DNA from 3 places in the Pseudomonas sp. LB3P81 genome. Region 2 is predicted to be linked to each of the others. Evidence: predicted binding sites of a transcription regulator. Region 2 holds the regulator's gene; each other region holds the start of a gene.
The links. Region 2 encodes FliA, which starts transcription of late flagellar genes. Its sites were predicted from a motif close to CTAAAGTTTNNNNNNNNNNNGCCGNTAA; they were not measured.

Region 1: ACYZTL_RS14825 (methyl-accepting chemotaxis protein) is a predicted target of FliA. The motif match lies at 5,225-5,252, and genes of this name have one in related genera.
Region 3: ACYZTL_RS24790 (methyl-accepting chemotaxis protein) is a predicted target of FliA. The motif match lies at 4,443-4,470, and genes of this name have one in related genera.

The regions. Positions count from the first base shown of each region.
Region 1 covers NZ_JBUBVG010000001.1:3,232,882-3,240,702, forward strand. Annotated here, with positions in the region: gene ACYZTL_RS14815 (amino acid adenylation domain-containing protein) at 1-2,583, shown strand, start outside; gene ACYZTL_RS14820 (SRPBCC family protein) at 2,606-3,073, shown strand; gene ACYZTL_RS14825 (methyl-accepting chemotaxis protein) at 3,234-5,114, opposite strand; partial or broken gene ACYZTL_RS14830 (sigma-70 family RNA polymerase sigma factor) at 5,381-5,494, shown strand; gene ACYZTL_RS14835 (FecR domain-containing protein) at 5,518-6,531, shown strand; partial or broken gene ACYZTL_RS14840 (TonB-dependent siderophore receptor) at 6,619-7,650, shown strand; partial or broken gene ACYZTL_RS14845 (TonB-dependent receptor domain-containing protein) at 7,650-7,821, opposite strand, start outside.
Region 2 covers NZ_JBUBVG010000001.1:1,704,672-1,712,492, forward strand. Annotated here, with positions in the region: gene ACYZTL_RS07870 (chemotaxis protein CheA) at 1-931, opposite strand, end outside; gene ACYZTL_RS07875 (protein phosphatase CheZ) at 979-1,767, opposite strand; gene ACYZTL_RS07880 (chemotaxis response regulator CheY) at 1,790-2,161, opposite strand; gene fliA (RNA polymerase sigma factor FliA) at 2,329-3,069, opposite strand; gene fleN (flagellar synthesis regulator FleN) at 3,066-3,896, opposite strand; gene flhF (flagellar biosynthesis protein FlhF) at 4,013-5,341, opposite strand; gene flhA (flagellar biosynthesis protein FlhA) at 5,353-7,482, opposite strand.
Region 3 covers NZ_JBUBVG010000001.1:5,345,398-5,353,218, reverse strand. Annotated here, with positions in the region: gene ACYZTL_RS24815 (quinone oxidoreductase family protein) at 1-625, opposite strand, end outside; gene ACYZTL_RS24810 (DUF1427 family protein) at 655-828, opposite strand; gene ACYZTL_RS24805 (AraC family transcriptional regulator) at 1,025-1,801, opposite strand; gene ACYZTL_RS24800 (DUF6555 family protein) at 1,947-2,174, shown strand; gene ACYZTL_RS24795 (metallothionein) at 2,320-2,484, opposite strand; gene ACYZTL_RS24790 (methyl-accepting chemotaxis protein) at 2,718-4,400, opposite strand; gene ACYZTL_RS24785 (Na+/H+ antiporter family protein) at 4,565-5,881, opposite strand; partial or broken gene ACYZTL_RS24780 (methyl-accepting chemotaxis protein) at 6,201-7,544, shown strand; gene ACYZTL_RS24775 (methyl-accepting chemotaxis protein) at 7,647-7,821, shown strand, end outside.

The DNA of each region.
Region 1 (7,821 bases), 1.5 Mb from region 2:
CTGCTGCATGACGGGCAGCATCCGCTTGCGAGCGAAATGCTCAGCCTGGACATCAGCGTGATCGACATCGAGGACGTGGACCTCGATCAACCGTTGATGCGCCAGCGCCCCGATCTCGACGCGCCGTGCATGGCGCTCTACACCTCGGGCACCACCGGTCATCCCAAAGGCGTGTTGCTCAGCCAGGCCAACCTCGCGCATTTCACCGCGTGGTACGCCGACTATGTGCAACTGACTGAACAGAGCCGCGTATTGCAGTTTTCGTCGTTGAGTTTCGACTCGTCGCTGATCGACATCTTCCCGACCCTGCTACAAGGCGCCGAGCTGATCGTGCCCAGCGACGATCAACGCCGTGACCCGCTGCAACTGGTGGAACTGATCCGGCACCAACAGTTGAGCCACGCATTTTTGCCGCCCGCCTTGCTGAGCATTCTGCCGCTGGATCAGTTGCAGGTGCTGGACCACGTGATGACCGGTGGCGATGTCTGCGAACCCTATGTCATCGAGCAACTCACTCGTCAGGGCAATTTCTACAACCTCTATGGCCCGACCGAAGCCACGGTGCTGATCACCGCGCGGCAACTGCGCGCCGGCGACAGCAATCGCACACTCGGCGCACCGATCGCCAACAGTCAGGTGCTGATTCTCGACGAGGATTTTCAACCGGTGGCCGAACAGACCGTCGGCGAGTTGTACATCGTCGGGCCGGGCGTTTGCCTGGGATATCTGAACAACCCGCAACAGACCGCTGAACGCTATCTGAACCTGAGCCTGCCGAACGGTGAGAGCCTGCGCGCCTATCGCACCGGCGACATGGCGAAGTGGACCGGCGCCGGCATCGAGCTCTGCGGACGCCGGGACAATCAGGTAAAGATTCGCGGCTTTCGGGTCGAACCGGAAGAGATCGAACGCTGCCTGCGCGACAGTCAGCTGTACCGTCAGGTGGCCGTAATCATCGACAGCCAACGGCGGATTCTCGCATTCCTCGCCCAGCCTCAGGAGGCTCAACCCGGCGCCGCTCGCGAAGCACTGAAGGCGCACGCCACTCAGTTTCTGCCGGATTACATGCAGCCCACCGCCTGGACCGAACTGACGAGCATGCCGTTCGCCAGCAACGGCAAGGTCGATCGCAAAGCGCTGCTGGAATTGCCCGTCAGCATGACCGAAAACGCGTCACGGCGTTTACCTGCCAACGCCGATGAAGCGTTGCTGTTGGAAATCTGGGCCGAGTTGCTGGAGCTGCCAGCCAGCGATATTTCCACCGATGAAAGCTTCTTTAATCTGGGCGGCCACTCGATCCTGCTGTCGCGCATGCTGTTGCGTCTGCGTGAAGAATTCGGGCGCAGCATTTCGATCAATCGCTTCATCGAACTGCCGACCATCGCGAAACTGGCGACGCTGGTGCGCGGCTCCGGCACTGAAGAAGTGCTGAGCCAGCAAGCCATGGCGGATGCGTTCCGCGAGCTGGAGGTGCAGCCACTGCCGGTCAGCCGCATGGGCGATGTGCACAAGGTCATCGTCACCGGCGCCAATAGTTTTGTCGGCGTGCACATCGTCGAGGCGTTGCTGGCCTGGGGCGCCAGCGAAGTGGCTTGTCTGGTGCGCGATGGCGGTGGGCACTCGGCGGCAGAACGCTTCGCTCACGCGTTACGGGAAAACCGTCTGGAGCATCTAGATCTGAGTCGGGTGCGGGTTTACCCCGCCGACATCACACGCCCTTCGTTGGGGCTCGACATTGATATTTACGAGCGTCTGGATCGCGAGTTCGGCGCGCTGGTGCACAACGCTGCCAACGTCAATCACGTGCTCGATTACGAGTCGCTGGCGCGGGACAACGTCGAGCCGATTTTCGAGTGCCTGCGACTGTGCGAAGGGCGCAGTAAAAAGATCTTCAATTTCGTTTCGACATTGTCGGCGTCGAGCACGATTTCCGACGATGGTCGGGTGCTTGAACTGCCCGCCGCGCGGACCCCGCCGATCTACATCAAGAACGGCTACAACCTGTCGAAGTGGGTCGGCGAACGCATTCTGGAACGAGCGCGGGAGCGTGGGGTTCGGGTCAATGTGTATCGCCCCGGCAACATCAGTTTCAACAGCCTCACCGGCGTCTGCCAACCGCACAAGAATCGTTTGATGCTGATGCTCAAGGGCTCGATTCAGCTCGGTCAGGTGCCGGAGTTCGCGCTGAATTTCGACCTGATGCCGGTGGATTTTCTCGCCCGTTTCATCGCGTTCCACGCCAGTCGTTATTCATCGGAAAAAGCGGTGTTCAACCTGCACAACCCCGAACCCTTGAGTTGGGACGATTACGTCGCGTCCTTCCGTGAGGCCGGCCGGGAATTCTCCATGGTCAGCGTCGCCGACTGGCAGCAGCAACTGGGCCGGGTCGACAGCGACAACGCGCTGTTCGGTGTGCTCGGTTTCTACCTGAACGGCTTCGAGGAAGACATCGGCGACATCTCGATGATCGGCCACGACAACGCCCAGGCCGGCGTGCGCCAGATGGGCGCGCACTACCCAGAAAAATCCCCGGCGCTGCTGCGTCGCGGCTGCGACTACCTCAAAGAAATCAACTTCATCTGATTCACTCAACCGGAGCAAAACCATGAAAACCCTGCAACCCGATACCCTGATCAAAAATCCTCAAGGCTGCCACGTCGTGGCTTCGGTGGACGTACCGGCGGAAGCCGCAAAAGTGTGGGCGGTGGTCGGCAACTTTGCCGGCTTCGATCAATTCATCCCGGCGTTGTCGCACATCGAGATGACTGGCGAAGGCGTGTCTTCATTGCGCAAGAAATTCTTCAAGGACGGCAACCTGGTGGTCGAGCAGCTCAACTCGCGGGATGACGAGGCATTGAGCATGACCTGGACCACGATTTACAACACGCTGGGCGTGGCTAATTTGTGGGCAGCGATGACGGTTGAATCTTTTGGTGAAAGCAAGTCCCGAGTGACCTGGACCATCGTCGCCGAGCCGGCTCAGGGCGGCGCCGAGGCGCTGCCGGGGTTCAAGGATTTTGTGCAGGGGTTTGCCGATGATGCGATGAATAATGTGCTGAAGTTGTTTGCGTAGGACTCAGGTTTAGCGGTGACTGGTCCACCGCTTTCGCGAGCAAGCCCGCTCCCACAGGTTGACCGCGCTCCTTCATCAGGAATGCGGTAAAACTGTGGGAGCGGGCTTGGTCCGGGCGGCGTTCCGACGAAGAACGATAACGCGGTAGATCTGACCTGAATCAAATCTTGAAGCTATCAACCAACTGCTTCAACCGGTTCGCCTGTAACGACAACGCATCACAATCCTTCAACGTTTCATTGAGGTTGGCCACACTCTGCTGGTTCAGCAGGTTGATCTGGTTAACGTCGACGTTGAGGGTTTCCACCACCGCCGTCTGCTCTTCGGTCGCCGCCGCCACCGACTGGTTCATGCCGTCAATTTCACCAATGCGCCGGGTCACGCTGACCAGGCGCAATCCCGCCTGGTTCGCCACTTCGACGCTCTCTTCGCTGGAGACCTGACTGGCGTTCATGGTGGTCACCGCTTCGCGCGAGCCGATCTGCAGAGAAGTGATCATCTTGTGAATCTCCTCCGCCGACTCCTGCGTGCGATGCGCCAGGTTGCGCACCTCGTCCGCCACCACCGCAAAACCGCGCCCGGCTTCACCGGCACGGGCCGCTTCAATGGCCGCATTGAGGGCAAGCAAGTTGGTCTGCTGGGAGATGCCTTTGATCACATCGAGAATGTGCCCGATGTTGTCGGTGCTCGCGTTAAGGGTTTCGATCTGCGTGCAGGACAAGCTGATTTTCTGCGACAGTTCGGTCATGGCCAGAATGGTTTTCTCCACCACCTGACGACCGTCATCCGCCTGCTCGCTCGCGCCGCTGGCGTGCTGCGAGGCATCGGCGGCGTTGCGAGCGATTTCCTGAGTCGCGGCGCCCAATTGGTTGATCGCCGCCGCCACACTGTTGGTGCGCGCACTTTGCTCGTCAGAGCCGACGATCGAAGCGTTGGACGAGGCCATGACCCGTTGCGACAGGTCATGGACCTGGCGAGTGGCCGACGACACTTCGGAAATCGATGCGTGAATCCGCTCCACGAACTGGTTGAAAGAACCGCCCAGTTCGCCGAATTCGTCTTTGCTTTCCACGGCCAGACGACGGGTCAAGTCACCCTCGCCCTGGGCGATGTCCTGCATTGCTCGGCCCATAGTGGTCAGCGGACGCATCAGCACGTTGATCAACAGGCTCAACAGCGCCGCAATGGCGGCCACGGCGATGAACATCGCGATCAATGCCGAGGTGCGGAACTGGCTCAACGGCGCGTAGGCCTTCGCTTTGTCGATCGACAGACCGATGTACCACGCCGCATTCGGCAAACCGTTGACCGGGGTGAACGAGAGGATGCGCGCCTGGTTGTTCAGGGTGACTTCCTGATTGCCCTTCTCGATGCGCAGGCCGGCATTGGGGTAGATGTCCTTCAGGTTCTTCATGACTTGGTCTTTGTCCGGGCTGACGATCACCTGACCGTCGGCACTGACCAGAAACGCATGACCGATGCCGCCGAAGTCCACCGAGTTGATGATCTTCACCAGGGTTTCCAGGCTCAGGTCGCCGCCGACCACGCCGAGCAATTCACCGTTCTTTTTCACCGGCATGGCGATGGTCACGACCAAGCCACCAACGGCGGCCATGTAAGGCGGGGTCAGCATGGTTTTGTCGGCGGTAACCGCTTGCTTGTACCAGGGCCGCTGACGCGGATCGTAGCCGTCCGGCATCTTCGCGTCCGGGCGCTGGGTGAACACGCCATTGGTCTGGCCGACGTACGTGAACTGGAAATTCGAGGTGAAGACCGGCTGATCAACCAGCCCCGGCAGATCGGCATTGATGCCTTGATGAGCGACGTTCTGCGCGAGGTTTTCCAGCACCAGCACGCGGCCGCTCATCCAGTTCTGTACGCTGCTGGCGGTCAGGTCGCCAGCCTGTTGAACAGAGGATTCGAGGTTTTGCCGAATGGTATTTCGCTGCAGATAGTCGTTGTACAAAGTGAACAACGCAAAAGCCAGCACTACGACGCCGGAGGCGGCCAACAGGATTTTATGGCTGAACTTGAGATTCATTTCATGGGACTTCCTATGCAGAAAGTGGGGATGCGGGTTGCAACATTCCATGTACAGTTCGAGCGGCATTCTGTTACCGCTCTACTTTGGTGCACGCATGACTCACCAGTCTGTCGGCACAAACGGGATAAATCTTAGGGGTATGCATGAAAGAGTCGGCATTTCCGTCAGATACCGGCCGAACGGCGTGCTAGAGCGCCTGAGTAGCATTCTTGTGATGACGGTTGTTCGTGCGGCTGTTGCAAATTCCCCAACCCTTGATAACAATGCGACTAATTATCATTTGTGACATCCGGGCTGTCGCGTTCATGTCCTCACCTGAGTTTGCAGTACAGGCGCTTTACGGTAGCCATCACGGCTGGCTCAACACGTGGCTGCGCTACCTGCTGCGGTACGAAGCATGATGCCTGTGGATAACCTGCCAGTGAGCCGCCGTGGCGAGCCTCATCAACAGGTGGTCAAGCAAGCCATCCACTGGCTGCTGCGCCTGCGAAACAACGCGAGCAATTCCAGGCTGCGTCAGCAATGCGATGTCTGGCGGGCGGAACACCATGAGCACGAAGTGGCTTGGCAACGGGTGCAGTCCCTTCAGGCCGAACTGAGCAGCAACCTGCGTGCGGTGCCCGGTACTCACGTCGCCTTCAACACCTTGGAAAACAGTGTTCAAGGATTGGGCAGGCGTCAGGCCTTGAAGCTACTGTCGGGTGCGGTGTTGTTGGGTTCGGCTGCATGGTTGGGCAGGGATGTGACGGGCTGGCAGCAGTGGACCACCGATTTCGCCACCGCTACGGGCGAGCGTCGTGGTTTCCAGCTACCGGACGGCACGCGCCTGGAACTGAATACAGCGAGCGCGGTGGATCTGGACTACACCGCGCAGCAGCGACTGATCAAACTGGCCCGCGGCGAAATCATCGTGACGTGCGGCGGTGCCGATGAAGGATCTTCGTTTGATCGACCGCTACGAGTGCAAAGTCGACAGGGTGTGTATGAGGGCGTGGCAGCACGTTTCATCCTCCGCCAGGAAGCCGACTGCACGCGGCTCAGTGTGACCAGCGGCATGGTCGCGATCCATTCGCCACTGCCTGCCGATGGCGTGCCGACTCAGGTTCAGGCCGGCCAGAGTTATCTGATCGATCACCAACAGGCGCGCCTGGCCCCACCGCTGGACATGGATGCCGGCGCCTGGGTCGACGGCCTGATCGTCACCCGCAACATGCGTCTGGGCGATTTCCTGCAGGAGGTCGGACGCTATCGGCACGGATATCTGACGTGCGCGGCGGACATTGCCGACCTGCGCCTGTCCGGGGTTTTTCGATTGGCGAACACCGACAAGCTACTGGCCATCCTTCCGCAAACCTTGCCGGTGCAATTGCGTTACCGCACCCGCTGGTGGGTGACGCTGGAACGTCAGGCCTGAATTATTTTTGGCGGGTTTTCCGTGCGAGGCCGGCTTAGTCAGTAAGCACATCAACTCTGACTTCAGCGACTTCCTACGGAACCTACAATGACTGTCCGCAACATCAGTAAGAACTCTCCTAATTTCACCGCGGATGCCGGCGTCTTGCGTCACGCCATTCGCGCAGCGTTGTTCTCTACCGCACTGGGTGTGGGTCTATTGCCGATATCCGCTGTAGCGGCAGGGAGCAGCGCGGTCAGCAGCCATCGCTACAACATTGCCGCCGGGCCATTGAGCGATGTACTCAATCAGTTTGCGCGCCAGCGGGCATCACGTTATCGACCACGCCTTCGCAAACGGCGGGGCTTCAGTCCCCCGGTGTGCAAGGAGAATACTCTGCGGATCAGGCGCTGAGCCACCTGCTCAGCGGTTCGGGCCTGGAGGCGGTGAGTCAGGGATGGCAGCTACGTGCTGCGCTCCGTCACCGAAGCGCTGGCACTGCCTACGACCGACATCAAAGGCTTTGCCCTCGGCAACGCACTGGGCAGCATGGACGGCTACAACGCGACACACAGCCAGATCGCCACCAAAACCAGCACCGCGCTGCTGGAAACCTCGCAAAGTGTGTCAGTGGTAACTCGCGAGCAAATGGACGACCAGGGTTCGCAAACCGTTTCCCAGGCCATGCGCTACACCCCCGGCGTGCTGACCAATCCCTATGGCGCGACCCATCGTTATGACTATGTGGCGATGCGTGGTTTCAACGACGGCTCGGTGGACAATATCTACCTCGACGGCCTCAAATCCATGGGTGACAGCGGCACCTACAGCACGATGCAGGTGGACCCGTATTTCCTCGAACGCGTCGATATCCTCAAGGGACCGTCATCGGTGCTCTACGGTCGCAGTTCACCGGGCGGTCTGGTGGTGCTGACCAGCAAGAAGCCGCTCTACGAGGCCTATCATCAGGTTCAAGCCACGACGGGAACGCAAGGCCAGCGCGGCATGGGTTTCGACTTCAGCGGTCCGGTGGATGATGACAAACGCATCGCCTATCGCCTGACGGGGTTGGCGGATCAGTCCGACACGCAGTTCGACCACAACAAGGAGAAGCGCTTCGCGTTGGCGCCGACGGTGAGTGGTGCCAATGGATTACCGGCGCTGTCCGCGTAGGAGTTTGGGTTGAAGGACTCGGAGTAGCTTATGTACGGCGCCAGACCGCTTTCAAATAAATAAAGCGCACCTGCACGCCCCGTCAGCTTGGTTCGTTTGTCGCTGATTTCAGTGCCCGTTGGGCGCCCGGCTTCAGCC
Region 2 (7,821 bases):
CCGCTACCGAAGAAGCGGCAGAACCGGTGCCGACTTCAGTGAACTTGCCTTTACCGTGCAATTCGTCGAGCAGCGATTCGAACTCGTGATCCGAGATCAGATCGCTGCCAGCCGCTTTGGCGATGGGCGCAGCGGCGACCGGGACCGAAGCAATCGCCGATTCCAGCGCGTCGACGGCAAAGTTGCCCTTGCCGTGCAACTGATCGAGCAGGGCTTCGAACTCGTCGTCGGTAATGTCGGAGCTGTCGCCTGGCGCTTTCGGGGCAGCCGGTGCAGCAGGCGCAGCTACCGCGTCGACGGCGAACTGGCCTTTGCCGTGCAGTTGATCGAGCAACGACTCGAATTCTGCATCGGTGATTTCGTCGCTGGCCGCAGCATCGGAAGCTGCAACCGGAGCAGCCGCCGGCGCCTCGGCCTGAGCCTTGACGGCGTTCAGCGAGTCCAGCAGTTGTTCAAATTCGCTATCGGTGATGTCGCCCGAATCGGCTTCGGCAGCCGGTTCTTCCACCACTTCAGCCACAGGCGCGGCTTGATCGGCGGATTGCGGCTCGGCCAGACGGGCCAGGGCTGCAAGCAATTCAGGCGTGGCAGCCGTGATCGGGCTGCGTTCGCGGACTTCGCTGAACATGCTGTTCACCGCGTCCAGCGCTTCGAGAACCACGTCCATCAATTCCGGGTCGACGCGACGCTCACCCTTGCGCAGGATGTCGAACACGTTCTCGGCGATGTGACAGCACTCCACCAGCTCGTTGAGCTGGAGGAAGCCGGCGCCCCCTTTTACAGTGTGAAAACCGCGAAAAATTGCATTGAGCAAGTCCGCATCATCCGGTCGGCTTTCAAGCTCGACCAGTTGTTCGGACAGTTGCTCAAGAATCTCGCCGGCCTCAACCAGGAAATCCTGAAGGATCTCTTCATCGGCGCCGAAGCTCATTAAGGGTGTGCTCCTAACAGGTCTAAAAACCTAAAATACCTAAAATTCTAAAACCCTAGGCTGGATAGCAAATCGTCCACATCGTCCTGACCGGACACAACGTCTTCTCTTTTATCGGCATGAATCTGCGGACCTTCACCCTGAGAGAGATGTTTTTGCGGATCTTTTTCAGCAAGCATCGCTTCACGGTCATGTTCGATGCCCGCAAAGCGGTCCACGTGACTGGCCATGAGCACGAGCTTGAGCAGGTTGCTTTCAACTTCAGTGACCAATTGGGTCACACGCTTGATCACTTGACCTGTGAGGTCCTGGTAATCCTGAGCGAGCAGAATGTCGTTGAGGTTGCTCGACACCGCGCGGTTGTCCACGCTGCTGCGTGTCAGGAAACCGTCGACACGCCGTGCCAGTTCGCGGAACTCCTCAGCCCCGACCTCGCGACGCATGAACCGCCCCCAGTCCGTGCTCAGCGCCTGGGCTTCATTGCTCAGGCTGTTGACCAGCGGCGTGGAGTTTTCGACCAGATCCATGGTGCGGTTGGCAGCAGCCTCGGTCAGTTTCACAACGTAACCCAGACGCTCGGTGGCATCCGTGATCTGCGACACTTCCTCGGCTTGCGGCATGTGCGGGTCAATCTGGAAATTGACGATCGCGCTGTGCAGCTCGCGGGTGAGCTTGCCCACTTCCTGATACAGGCCGCGGTCACGGGTCTGATTGAGCTCATGGATCAGTTGTACAGCGTCGCCGAACTTGCCTTTTTCAAGGCTTTCGACCAGTTCGACCGCGTGTTTTTTCAGGGTCGATTCAAAATTGCCCTGTGAAGATTCTTTTTGGTCCATAGCTCCCCCGTGGCGCAGTTTCTCAACCGATGCGTTCGAAAATCTTCTCGATTTTTTCTTTCAACGCCTGGGCCGTGAAGGGTTTGACCACATAGCCGTTAACACCGGCCTGGGCCGCTTCGATGATCTGCTCGCGCTTGGCTTCAGCGGTCACCATCAGCACCGGCAGGTGCTTGAGCTTTTCATCGGCGCGCACGTGACGCAGCAGATCGATACCGGTCATGCCAGGCATGTTCCAGTCCGTTACCAGAAAGTCGATGCTTCCGCTGTTGAGAACCGGAATGGCAGTAGTGCCATCGTCGGCCTCGACCGTGTTGGTGAACCCAAGGTCACGCAACAGGTTTTTTATGATCCGCCGCATCGTTGAGAAGTCATCAACGATGAGGATTTTCATGTTCTTGTCCAATTCGACCTCCAAGCAGTCTTAAACGCGCCCAGCACCTGGACGCGCCATTTCAATCAATCCGGCAAAGCACTCAATGACTGTCTGGAGCACAACAGATCGAAACCGGCGCAGTTCAACACCACACCAGCCACGTTCGCAGTGTCCCCACACTGCCTTCAGCGCGCTCGCCACTCCCCCAAACGCCCCCGCAAACGGGCCGCGCACTGGCTGTGTAACTGGCTGACCCGAGATTCGCTGACCCCCAGGACCTCACCGATTTCCTTGAGATTCAACTCTTCGTCGTAGTACAGCGCCAACACCAGTCGCTCACGCTCCGGCAAATTGGCAATCGCGTCCGCCAGCGCCGCCTGGAAGCGTTCATCTTCCAGATCGCGTGACGGCTCGAGATGAGCACTCGCGCCATCCTCGTGCAGCCCTTCGTGTTCGCCGTCCTGCAACAGATCGTCGAAACTGAATAACCGGCTGCCCAGGGTGTCGTTCAAAATCCCGTAGTAATCGTCGAGACTCAATTGGAGTTCGGCCGCAACTTCGTGATCTTTAGCGTCACGACCGGTTTTAGCTTCAATCGAGCGAATTGCGTCGCTGACCATGCGGGTATTGCGGTGGACCGAACGTGGCGCCCAGTCCCCCTTGCGGACTTCATCGAGCATCGCGCCGCGGATTCGAATGCCCGCGTAAGTCTCGAAACTCGCGCCTTTGCTGGCGTCGTATTTGGTCGATACTTCAAGCAGGCCGATCATGCCGGCCTGGATCAGGTCTTCGACCTGGACACTGGCCGGCAAACGCGCCAGCAAGTGGTAAGCAATGCGTTTGACCAGTGGCGCGTAACGCTCGATCAGCTCGTACTGCGCGTCACGCGCCGACTTCTTGTAAAGATTGTAACCGCTGGCTGTCATAGCACGGGTCCTGCCGTTTGTTGCACGAGGCGCTCGACGAAAAACTCCAGGTGCCCACGCGGGTTGGCGGGCAGCGGCCAGGTATCGACCTTTTGTGCGATGGCCTTGAAGGCCAGGGAGCACTTGGAACGCGGGAAAGCTTCATAAACCGCACGCTGCTTCTGAACGGCCTTGCGCACGCTTTCGTCGTACGGCACCGCACCGACGTATTGTAAGGCGACGTCGAGGAAGCGATCCGTGACTTTGGTCAACTTGGCGAACAGGTTGCGACCTTCCTGCGGGCTCTGGGCCATGTTGGCCAGAACGCGGAAGCGGTTCATGCCGTAGTCGCGGTTAAGCAGTTTGATCAGTGCGTAGGCGTCGGTGATCGAGGTCGGCTCGTCGCAGACCACCAGCAAGACTTCCTGCGCGGCGCGAACGAAACTGACGACCGACTCACCAATACCCGCAGCGGTGTCGATCACCAGGACGTCGAGGTTATCGCCGATATCGCTGAACGCCTGGATCAGGCCGGCATGCTGCGCCGGGCTCAGATGCACCATGCTCTGAGTGCCGGACGCCGCCGGGACGATGCGGATGCCACCGGGCCCCTGCAACAACACGTCGCGCAGCTCACAGCGGCCTTCGATCACGTCGGCCAGGGTACGTTTGGGTGTCAGTCCCAGCAGGACGTCGACATTCGCCAGCCCCAGATCGGCGTCCAGCAGCATGACGCGCCGGCCGAGCTCAGCTAGAGCCAGGGACAAGTTCACTGACACATTAGTCTTCCCGACGCCACCTTTGCCGCCGGTCACCGCGATCACCTGTACGGGATGCATGCTGCCCATGTTATTTCTTTACCTTGTCTTGCATAGACGGAGGCCACATTACTGGCTGCGCGTTCATCAACTGAACAATGCATGGCAGACCATCGATGTAGGTACAAAAACTATTCATTGTCACCTCAGCCGACCTGCTTGGTCGGACTGTGGTAAATGTCAGCGAACATGTCAGCCATGGCTTCCTCGCTGGGTTCTTCCTGCATTTGCACACTGACGGCGCGGCTGACCAACTGATGACGACGCGGCAGATGCAAATCATCCGGAATCCGAGGTCCATCGGTCAGGTAAGCCACCGGCAACTCATGACTGATTGCCAGGCTCAACACCTCGCCCAGGCTTGCCGTCTCATCCAGTTTAGTCAGGATGCAGCCAGCGAGCCCGCAGCGCTTGTAACTGTGATAAGCGGCGGTTAAAACCTGTTTCTGGCTGGTGGTTGCCAGAACCAGATAATTTTTTGATTTGATACCACGACCGGCCAGGCTTTCGAGCTGCATGCGCAGTGCCGGATCGCTGGCCTGAAGGCCTGCGGTATCGATCAGCACCACGCGTTTGCGCAGCAAAGGGTCCAGCGCCTGCACCAGGGACTGGCCCGGATCGACGTGCGTTACCGACACGTTGAGGATCCGGCCGAGCGTTTTGAGTTGTTCCTGAGCGCCGATGCGGTAGCTGTCCATGCTCACCAGCGCGATGTTTTGCGCACCATACTTGAGCACGTAACGGGCCGCGAGCTTGGCCAGGGTGGTGGTCTTGCCCATGCCGGCAGGACCGACCATGGCAATTACACCACCCTCTTCCAGCGGCTCGACTTCCGGTGTGGCGATCATCCGCGCCAGGTGCGCCAGCAACATGCGCCAGGCCTGACGAGGTTCTTCAATGTCGGTAATCATTTCCAGCAGATCGCGGGACAACGGTCCGGACAAACCGATGCGCTGCAGGCGACGCCAAAGGTTGGCCTGGGCCGGACGGCTGCCTTGCAGCTGGTTCCAGGCCAGGGAGCCGAGTTGTACTTCCATCAGCTCGCGCAGGCTGTTGAGCTCGGAACGCATCGAGTCGAAAGCCCGCGGATCGACACCGCCTGCGGCTGGCGCAGGGGCCGGCGCTGCACGACGGGGTTCGGTGTAAGTCGGTTCGATCAGCGGTTCGGCGGCAGTCAGCGGCAGACCGGCGAACAACTGGCGATTGGTGGCCTTGTCGCTCTCGCCTTCGCTACGCAGGCTCAGTTCGGCCTGGGCGGTCACGATCCGCGACTGGGTCTTGCGCAGCTCGTCCTCGAGTTCCATGTTCGGAACACGCGGGGCCAGCGCCGACAGTTTGTAATCGAGGGCGGCCGTCAGCTCCACACCACCGGCGATCCGGCGGTTGCCAATGATGGCGGCATCAGCGCCCAGCTCATCACGAACCAGCTTCATGGCCTGACGCATATCGGCGGCGAAAAAACGCTTAACTTGCATAAACCACTACCTCAGCCGTTGGGCCCTACAGTCGCAACGATGGTCACTTGCTTGTTGTCAGGGATTTCCTGGTAAGCCAACACATGCAAACCCGGGACTGCCAGTCGGCCAAATCGCGACAGCATCGCGCGAACCGGACCGGCCACCAGCAGAATCACCGGTTGACCTTGCATTTCCTGACGCTGCGCCGCTTCGATCAACGAGCGTTGCAGTTTTTCGGCCATGCTTGGCTCCAGCAGAACGCCCTCTTCCGAGCCTTGTCCTGCCTTCTGAAGACTATTGAGCAATATTTGTTCCAACCTTGGCTCAAGAGTAATAACTGGCAGCTCCGACTCAGTCCCTACAATGCTTTGGACGATTGCACGGGATACGCCGACGCGCACCGCGGCCACCAGCGCGGCAGTATCTTGACTCTTGGCGGCATTGTTCGCGATCGCCTCGGCGATGCTGCGAATGTCCCGCACGGGCACCTGTTCGGCCAGCAACGCCTGGAGAACCTTGAGCAGCTGCGACAACGACACCACGCCAGGCACCAGCTCCTCGGCCAGTTTCGGCGAGCTTTTGGCCAGCAATTGCATGAGTTGCTGCACTTCTTCGTGACCGATCAGCTCACTGGAGTGTTTGTACAGAATCTGGTTCAAGTGGGTTGCCACTACTGTACTGGCATCGACCACGGTGTAACCGAGGGATTGCGCCTGCGCACGCTGGCTGATTTCGATCCAGACCGCTTCCAGCCCGAAAGCCGGATCTTTGGCGGTAATCCCGTTGAGCGAACCGTAGACCTGACCCGGGTTAATCGCCAGCTCCCGATCCGGATAAATCTCCGCTTCGGCCAGGATCACCCCCATCAGGGTCAGTCGATAAGCACTTGGCGCGAGGTCGAGGTTGTCACGGATATGCACAGTCGGCATCAGGAAACCCAGATCCTGGGACAGCTTCTTGCGCACGCCCTTGATCCGCGCCAGCAACTGACCACCCTGATTGCGATCCACCAGCGGAATCAGGCGATAACCGACTTCCAGGCCAATCATGTCGATCGGGGTCACATCGTCCCAGCCAAGCTCCTTGGTTTCCTGCGCGCGAGCCGGCGATGGCAGCAATTCCTGCTGACGCTTGACCTCTTGCAAGGCCTGAACCTTGACGACGTTCTGCTTCTTCCAGAACAGGTACGCGCCACCGGCCGCGAGGGCCGCCATGCTCAGAAAGGAGAAGTGCGGCATGCCGGGCACCAGGCCCATCACCGCCATCAAACCCGCCGCGACAGCCAGCGCCTTGGGCGAGGCGAACATCTGGCGATTGATCTGCTTGCCCATGTCTTCCGAACCGGAAGCACGGGTCACCATGATCGCGGCGGCAGTGGACAACAGCAGTGATGGCAATTGCGCCACCAAACCGTCACCGATGGTCAGCAGCGCGTAAACCTTGCCGGCATCGCCGAAGGTCATGCCGTGCTGGAAGATACCGACCGCCATACCGCCGATCAGGTTGATGAACAGAATCAGCAAACCGGCGATGGCGTCACCGCGCACGAATTTGCTGGCACCGTCCATGGAACCATAGAACTCGGCCTCCTGGGCCACTTCCATCCGGCGCAATTTGGCCTGGTTCTGATCGATCAGGCCGGCGTTCAAATCGGCGTCGATCGCCATTTGTTTACCGGGCATTGCATCGAGGGTGAAACGCGCGCTCACCTCGGAAATCCGCCCGGCGCCCTTGGTCACCACGACAAAGTTGATGATCATCAAAATCGCGAAGACCACGATACCGACCACGTAGTTACCGCCGATCACCACCTCGCCAAAGGCCTGGATCACCTTACCGGCAGCGGCATGGCCGTCCTGGCCATGGAGCATCACCACTCGCGTGGAGGCCACGTTCAGCGCCAGCCGCAACAACGTTGCCACCAGCAAAATGGTCGGGAACACCGCGAAATCCAGCGGCCGCAAGGCGTAGACGCAGACCAGCAACACGACAATCGACAGCGCAATGTTGAATGTGAAGAACACGTCCAGCAGGAACGGCGGCACCGGCAGCATCATCATGGCCAGCATGACCAGCAGCAACAGCGGCACACCCAAATTACCCCGACTCAGGTCGGCGACGTTAGTGCGGGCACTGTTGAGTAACTGAGAGCGATCCACCGATTTTCCCCGTTCCTTTAAAGCAAACTTTTGACGCCCGAAGCAGGCGCAGAGCGGGTACTGCAAGAAGCCTTCCAACTTTTGCGGGGGGGTTGGAACAGGGGGGGGGTATCGAGGGAGATTTGTGTTGCCTGATCTGGCCGCTTCGCGAGCAGGCTCCCACCATGATCCAGGCTCACCGCGAAATCAGCGTTCGACACACATTCACTGTGGGAGCGAGCCTGCTCGCGAAGAGGCCAGAACTGCCAGCGCACTTCTGAAGAATCGCGCCGCTGATCTGACTTAGGCGAGGAGCTAATCGAACGGACCAACGTCAGCGAACCTATCAGTTCTGCTAGT
Region 3 (7,821 bases), 3.6 Mb from region 2:
CGTCGGCGCCGCCGGCATAGACTGCGTTCACTTGCGCGCCCAGGTCTTCGGGTTTATCCAGTTGCAGCGTCTGATAACCCTGAGCCTGCAAGTCCTTGACCTGCTCCGGCCGACGCGCCGCCGCCAGCACCTGGGCACCACGCACTTTGGCCAATGCCAGCGCCGCGCTGCCGACCGCTCCACCGCCGATCACCAACAACCGCGTCTGCGCCGTCACCAGGCTGCGTTCCAGTGCATCCCACGCCGTGGTGTATGGCACGCCGAGGCTGGCGGCCTGGGAAAAACTCAGGTGAGTCGGCTTGAGCGCCACGCCGTTGGCCGGCAGTTTGACGAATTGTGCATGGGAGCCGTCGGCGAAAAAGCCCAGCTCCCGGCCGGTGCCCCAGACGTCCTGACCGATCAATGCCTGCGGGCCTTCAACCACGACGCCGGCGAAATCACGACCGGGAATCCGCGGCAACGTGGTGTAGGGAAAACGTCCCAGCACGTTCTTCACATCGCTGGGGTTGAGGCCGGCGGCCTTGATCTGCACCAGCACTTCATCGGTGCCGGCAACGGGGGTCGGCACCTCGACATAGCGCAGGGCCGAGAGGTCGCCGGTTTTATCGAACTGCAATGCTTTCATGGGTATGTCCATCGAACAGAGGGGAGAATTCAGGAGATCCAGCCAGTGACCAGTTGTCGGCCCATCGGCCACAACTTTTCACCGGCGAGCATGCCCAGCAGGCCCACCAGCGCGATGGCCGGCGGTGCGGGGGAACGAAAATCCAGTGCGCCGTAGAGCAAACCGACGCCCAGACCGATGACCAGCGAGATGAGGTAGCTCATGGCAGACTCCGTGGGCAATTGAGGTATGCCCAAAGTCTAGAGGCCGGCAACGGCGAGCATCGGCCAAGTGCTTCTGAATGTCGGCCAAAGCGCTAATGTCGGCCGCAACGCGAATGTGTAGGAGCTGCCGCAGGCTGCGATCTTTTGATTTTTCTCTTTAAAAACAAGATCAAAAGATCGCAGCCTGCGGCAGCTCCTACAGGTTTTGGTTCGCGGAAAATTGCGAAGGCGCGACACCCAGTTCCCGACGGAACATGTCGCTGAAGCTGCTCGGCGAATAGCCCAGCTCCCGGGCAATCGTGCTGACAGCGACACCCTGTATCAACTCGGCCGCCGCCGTCGCCAGTTGCACCTGCCGGCGCCATTCGGCGAACCCCATGCCCAGACCGTCCTTGAACAGCCGCGCCAGGGTGCGCACGCTGGCCCCTGCATTTTCGGCGTGTTGTTCGAAGGTAATGTCCAGCGACGGCGCGGCCATGACCGCCTGACACAGGTTCATCAGGCGCCGGTCAGAATCGTCCGGCAAGGGGATTTTCAGCAGCGAGCGCCGGGCACGTTTGAGCTCAAGCAGCGCCAGTCCCACCAGCGCCTCGTAATACTCCGGTGCGCCGTCGTCACCCTGCTCCACCAGGCCGATGATCAGCTCACGCAACAATCCGCCCACTTCGATCACCTGAACCGTGGCGTCCAGCGTCGCGGCCAACGAGGGCCGCAGGTAGATGTTACGCATCTGCAGGTCCGAGACCACGCGAATGCCGTGTGGCACGCCCGGCGGCAGCCACACCGCCCGTTGCGGCGGCACCACCAGCGCTTCATGGGGCGTTTCGACCCACATCACCCCGCTCATCGCATACAGCAACTGGCCCCAGACATGCTCGTGAGGCTCGATATACAACCCACGCGGGTAGGTGCGCGCCAGCGGTTGCACGGGCACATCGGTGTCACTCAGGTCGGGGGGCGCGGCAAGGGCCATGGCTAGCAATCATTGGGGTTTGGAGAAAATGCATGGTAACCAGCCGCAAGCCTTGCCGCCACTGGCGGCCGCCGTCTGACAATCCGACTGAATTTTCCGCAGCCCCGACGATCCTTCTATTACTACAGGGAGGAATACGGGCTTTATGAACAACGCAAAACTTTTCGTCATTGAGTACACCCTTCATGGCGCCCCCAAGTCTTTCATTATCCGCCTGGACAAGATGGATAATGCTGAGGCCTGGCATTGGGCGAGCTGCGACGCCGGCGTGGGTCGGATCCCCCGTTTTGGCCGGGAAAAGGTGCAGAAAACGAGTAAACCGATGGCGGAGAAATTCGGTGTGGAAAACGTAACGTGGCGGCCAGCGAGTTAACCGAGTGGAGAAAGATTCAGAAGGGATAGCTGTGCGTCTGTATCTGTAGGAGCGAGCTTGCTCGCGATGAACCCAGAAGCGGCGCGTTTAATCAGAAAACACGCGTTATCGTTAACGTCCATCGCGAGCAAGCTCGCTCCTACAGTCAGCGTTGGGCGCACTTGCAGTCTTTGCTTGCGCATTCTTCGCCGTGTTCGTGGTGCTTGGCGCAGGCTTCGCAGCAGTAATGCTTGCCGTGGCGTGCAATCGGATGCTGGCCCAGTTTGCATGAGCATTTCGGGCAATCGCATTTACTTTCACTGTTGATCATGTGTCTGACTCCATTGTTGTGGTCGTCAGGCGCGACGGATGCGCACCGTATCACCAGTGTAGGAGCTGCCGGAGGCTGCGATCTTTTGATTTCGCATTTCAAATTCAAGATCAAAAGATCGCAGCCTGCGGCAGCTCCTACGGGAAAAATGGCGGCAGACCGCGCTCACAGATTTTTGGGGCCGCTGCGCAGCCCAACGCGAGCAAGCTCGCTCGCCACAATGGCATCATCAATCAGATACGGAACTGTCCGACCAGTTTGCCCAGTCGCTGACCGAGATCCGCCAGGCTGCGGGACGTCTGGGCGCCGAGTTGGGTTTCGTCGGCCACGTTGTCCACGGCCACCGCGATCTGATGCACGCTGCGGTTGATCTCTTCGGCCACGGCGGTCTGCTCTTCGGCGGCGCTGGCAATCTGCGCGTTCATCGAGTTGATGGTGCCTATCAGCTGGGCCATGGTATCGAGCGACGCCCCCGCCTCGTTGGCCTGCACGGACGTGCCGTCGCCGGCCTCGCTGGAACGGCGCATCGCTTCCACCGCCGATTGAGTACCGGCCTGCAAACGATCGATCATGCCCTGGATTTCCTGGGTGCTGATTTGCGTGCGACTGGCCAGCGCCCGTACTTCGTCGGCCACCACCGCAAAACCACGACCGGCCTCACCGGCCCGGGCCGCTTCGATCGCGGCGTTGAGCGCCAGCAGGTTGGTCTGATCGGCAATAGAACGGATCACCCCGAGCACGCTGACAATCGACGACACGTCCTTTTGCAGGCTGTCGAGGGACACGCCGCTGCTGCGAATATCGTCCACCAACGCATGAATCTTCACGATGCTGCCGGCCACCACACGCTTGGCGGCCTGGCCTTCTTCGTCGGTCTGCTGGGCGGCAACGGCGGCGTTTTGCGCACTCTTCGCCACTTCCTGAGCGGCTGCCGACATCTGGTTGATCGCCGTGGCGACCTGATCGGTCTCGTGACGCTGACGCTCCATCGCCTTATCAGAGCGCTGGGCCTGATCGGACACCTGATTCACCAACCCGGTCAGCTGTGAGGTCATTTCAGTGATCTGGCGCACCAGGCCGTGGATCTTGTCGACAAAACGGTTGAACGAACCGGCGAGCTGGCCGAGCTCGTCCTGGCTGGTGATGCTCAGGCGCCGGGTCAGGTCGCCCTCGCCCGCCGCGATGTCATCGAGGTTGGCTTTCATCAGGTTCAGCGGACGCAGGATGGTGTTGGCCAGCAGCATGCCGGCGACGGCGATCATCAACAGTACGACGGCGGCGATGCCGATGATGCTCAGCAACACGCCTTCCATACGGTCCTGAACCTTGGCCTCGACCACCGCCACCTGCGCTTCGATACCGTCGAGGTTGACCGCGGTGCCGACGGCCATGTCCCACTTCGGCAGGTATTCGGTGTAGCCGAGTTTCGGCACCAGCACCTTGGTATTGCCGGGCAATGGCGAGCTGTATTGCAGGTAATGCGTGCCATCCTTGGCGACTTTCACCAGGTCGCGGTTGACGTAGACACCGTTCGGATCACGGTTGTCCTTGAAGCTCTGGCCCACGCCTTCGGGGCTGTTGGCCTTGAACAGGCGCACGGTGTTGGAGTCGTAACCGAAGAAGTAGCCGTCCTTGCCATAGCTGATGCTCGACAGCAATTTGATCACCTGCACCCGCGCCGCGTCATCGCCAGGCGCGGCGGCGTCGTAAAGCGGTTTGATGGTGGACATGGCCACGGCCACATAACTTTGCAGGGTAGCCTTGGCATCGCTGAGCAGGCGCTGGCGCGTCTCCTCGACTTCCTTGTGGGCCTGTTCCTGCAGAACGAACAACGTGGTCAGGCTGATGACCAGCGCAAAGAGCAGCACCGGGAGGACGGCAAGGGACAGGACTTTAGCCTTCAGGCTCATGCGCATGACGGTTCACTCTTTTTGATTTTATTGTTGTGGTTAAAGGCTTTAACGGCACGCCGGATCAAAAGTTGAATGCCCCAAAAAGATCGCAGCCTTCGGCAGCTCCTACATAGGAATGGCATACACCCTGTAGGAGCTGCCGAAGGCTGCGATCTTTTGATCTTGAATCAGAGGACCATCGCCGCCACCCAGCCGAACGCCAGCAGCGGCAGGTTGTAGTGCAGGAAGGTCGGGACCACGGTGTCCCAGATGTGGTGATGCTGGCCGTCGATGTTCAGGCCGGAAGTCGGGCCGAGGGTCGAGTCCGAAGCCGGCGAACCCGCATCGCCCAGCGCACCGGCGGTGCCGACGATGCACACGATCGCAATCGGGCTGAAACCCAGCTGCACGCACAGCGGCACGAAAATCGCCGCCAGAATCGGCACGGTGGAAAACGACGAGCCGATGCCCATGGTCACCAGCAGGCCGACCAACAACATCAACAGTGCCCCGATGCCTTTGCTATGACCGATCCACGATGCCGAAGCCTCCACCAACGTCTGCACCTCACCGGTAGCTTTCATCACTTCAGCGAACCCCGAGGCGGCGATCATGATGAAGCCGATCATCGCCATCATCTTCATGCCTTCGGTGAACAGATCGTCGGTGTCGCGCCACTTCACGATGCCCGACACCGAGAAGATCAAAAAGCCTGCCAGCGCACCAATAATCATCGAGTCCAGCAGCAGTTGAATGATGAACGCCGCCGCAATAGCCACACCCGCGACCATCAGGCTCAGCGGGTTGTACTGCACCGCGACCTGCTCGACCTGCTCGATCTTTTCCAGGTCGTAGACGCGTTTCTTGCGGTAACTGATAAACGCTGCCGCCAAACCCACCACCATGCCCAGCGCCGGAATGCCCATGGCATGGGTGACGTTGATGCCGCTGATATCAACGCCGCTGCGGGCCACGTTGGTCAGCAGGATTTCATTCAGGAAAATGTTGCCGAAACCCACCGGCAGGAACATGTACGGCGTGATCAGGCCGAAGGTCATGACGCAGGCGATCAACCGGCGATCCAGTTGCAGTTTGGTCAGCACGTACAACAGCGGCGGCACCAGCAACGGAATAAACGCGATATGTATCGGCAGAATATTCTGTGAAGCGATGGCCACCACCCACAGCAAACCGATCAACAGCCACTTGACCGAACCGCCACCGTTGGCGTGCTGGCGATCGACCATGGCCAGGGCCTTGTCCGCCAGCGCATGGGCCAGGCCGGACTTGGCAATCGCCACCGCGACCGCGCCGAGCAAGGCATAAGACAACGCCACCGTCGCCCCGCCGCCGAGGCCGCTGTTGAACGCTTTCAGGGTGGCGTCGATGCCCAGGCCACCGGTCAGGCCGCCCACCAGCGCGCCGATAATCAGCGCGATCACAACGTGCACGCGGGACAGGCTGAGCACCAGCATGACGCCGACCGCGGCAATTACAGCATTAATCATCGTTACCTCAAGGCAAGCGAAATGAGTCCAGCCGGCAGTCTGCGAAGAGCCGCCAGCGGATCAAGGAATGGGTTTTATTAGAGGGCGCGCACTGTGCCGCAGAGTGGGTCCGGTGTCAAAGCGCCCGGCCAGTAAATGATGGGTAACTGCCTGTGATCACCCTGTGGCGAGGGAGCTTGCTCCCGCTGGGTTGCGAAGCAGCCCCCGGCATTCTTTCAGACATACCTTGCATGCAGGTTTTGCGACGGCTTCGCCGCCGAGCGGGAGCAAGCTCCCTCGCCACAAAAGCTTTGGTGAACGGCATAAAGAAAGCTGGATGACGGCCGTTACAGTGCAAAGTCTCAGATATTTATCGAATAAGGACGTCTCCATGTCGCTCAGACAACTTTCCATTCAATGGAAAATCACCCTGCTGGCCGGGCTTTGCCTGGCGGGTATCGTGACCTTGCTGGTAGGTCTTTCGCTGTATCGCATGGAGCACAGCTCCGGGCTGGTGAAAGCCTCGAGCATGGAGATGCTCACTGACGCCGCCCAGGCCCGGATCGAGTCCCAGGGCGAAAACCAGGCGCTGGTGATTCGCCAGCAGTTCATGGACGCCTATCAATATGGCCACGGTTTTTCGCGTCAGGTGTTGTTCCTGCGTGACCAGGCCGAAAAGCGCTTTCTCGATGCCTTCGACCTGCGCGAAGACCTGACCCGCCAGGTCAAATCGGCGCTGCAAGCCAACCCGGAATTGCTCGGCCTGTCCCTGGTGTTCGAACCCAATGCGCTGGACGGCAAGGACGAACTTTTCGCGGGCCAGGCGGAACTGGGCAGTAACGACAAGGGCCGTTTCGCGCTCTACTGGTCGCAGCCGACGCCCGGCAAGGTGACGTCGATGGCGCTGCCCGAAACTGACATGGCCGACACCAGCACCGGCCCCAGCGGCGAACCCGCCAACGCCTGGTTCACGTGCCCGCGCACCTCGCTCAAACCTTGCGTGATCGAACCCTACTTCTATGTGATCGACGGCCAGAACGTGCTGATGACCAGCATCGTGTTCCCGCTCATGGTCAACGGCAAAGTCATCGCTTCGCTGTCGGTGGACATCAACCTCAACAGCCTGCAAGCGGTCAGTCAGGGCGCGAGCAAAAAGCTCTATGACGGCCAGGCCAGCGTCAGCATCGTCAGCCCGGTCGGGTTGCTCGCTGGCTACAGCCCGGACGCCAGCAAACTCAGCCAGCGCCTGGACGCCGTAGACAAAACCAGCGGCGCCGAGCTGATCCGCATGCTCGCCGCCAGCAGCAAAACCGCAAGCCTGCACAGCAACCAGCAGTTGAAAGTGCTGTCGCCGTTCCAGCCGATTCCCGGTGGCAAGTCGTGGGGCGTGCTGCTCGACGTGCCGGAAAAAGTCCTGATCGGTCCGGCCGAAGCGCTGAAGAAACAACTCGATGCCAGCAATACCGCCGGCACTTTGGTTGAACTCGGCCTCGGTGTGCTGGCGGCGTTGATCGGCCTGTTGCTGGTGTGGCTGATGGCACGTAGCGTGACCAGACCGATTCTCGGCGTGGCGCACATGCTCGAAGACATCGCCAGCGGTGAAGGCGACCTGACCCGGCGTCTGGCTTACGACAAAAAGGATGAACTGGGCCAGTTGGCTGGCTGGTTCAACCGCTTCCTCGACAAACTGCAACCGATCATCGCCGAAGTGAAACGCTCGGTGCAGGACGCCCGCAGCACGGCGGACCAGTCCTCCGCCATCGCCACGCAAACCAGCGCGGGCATGGAGCAGCAGTATCGTCAGGTCGATCAGGCTGCCACGGCGTCCCACGAAATGAGCGCCACTGCCCAGGACGTTGCCCGCAGCGCCGCGCAGGCGGCACAGGCTGCAAAGGATGCGGATCAGGCCACTCGTCGCGGATTGACGGTGATCGACCAGACCACCCACAGCATCGACA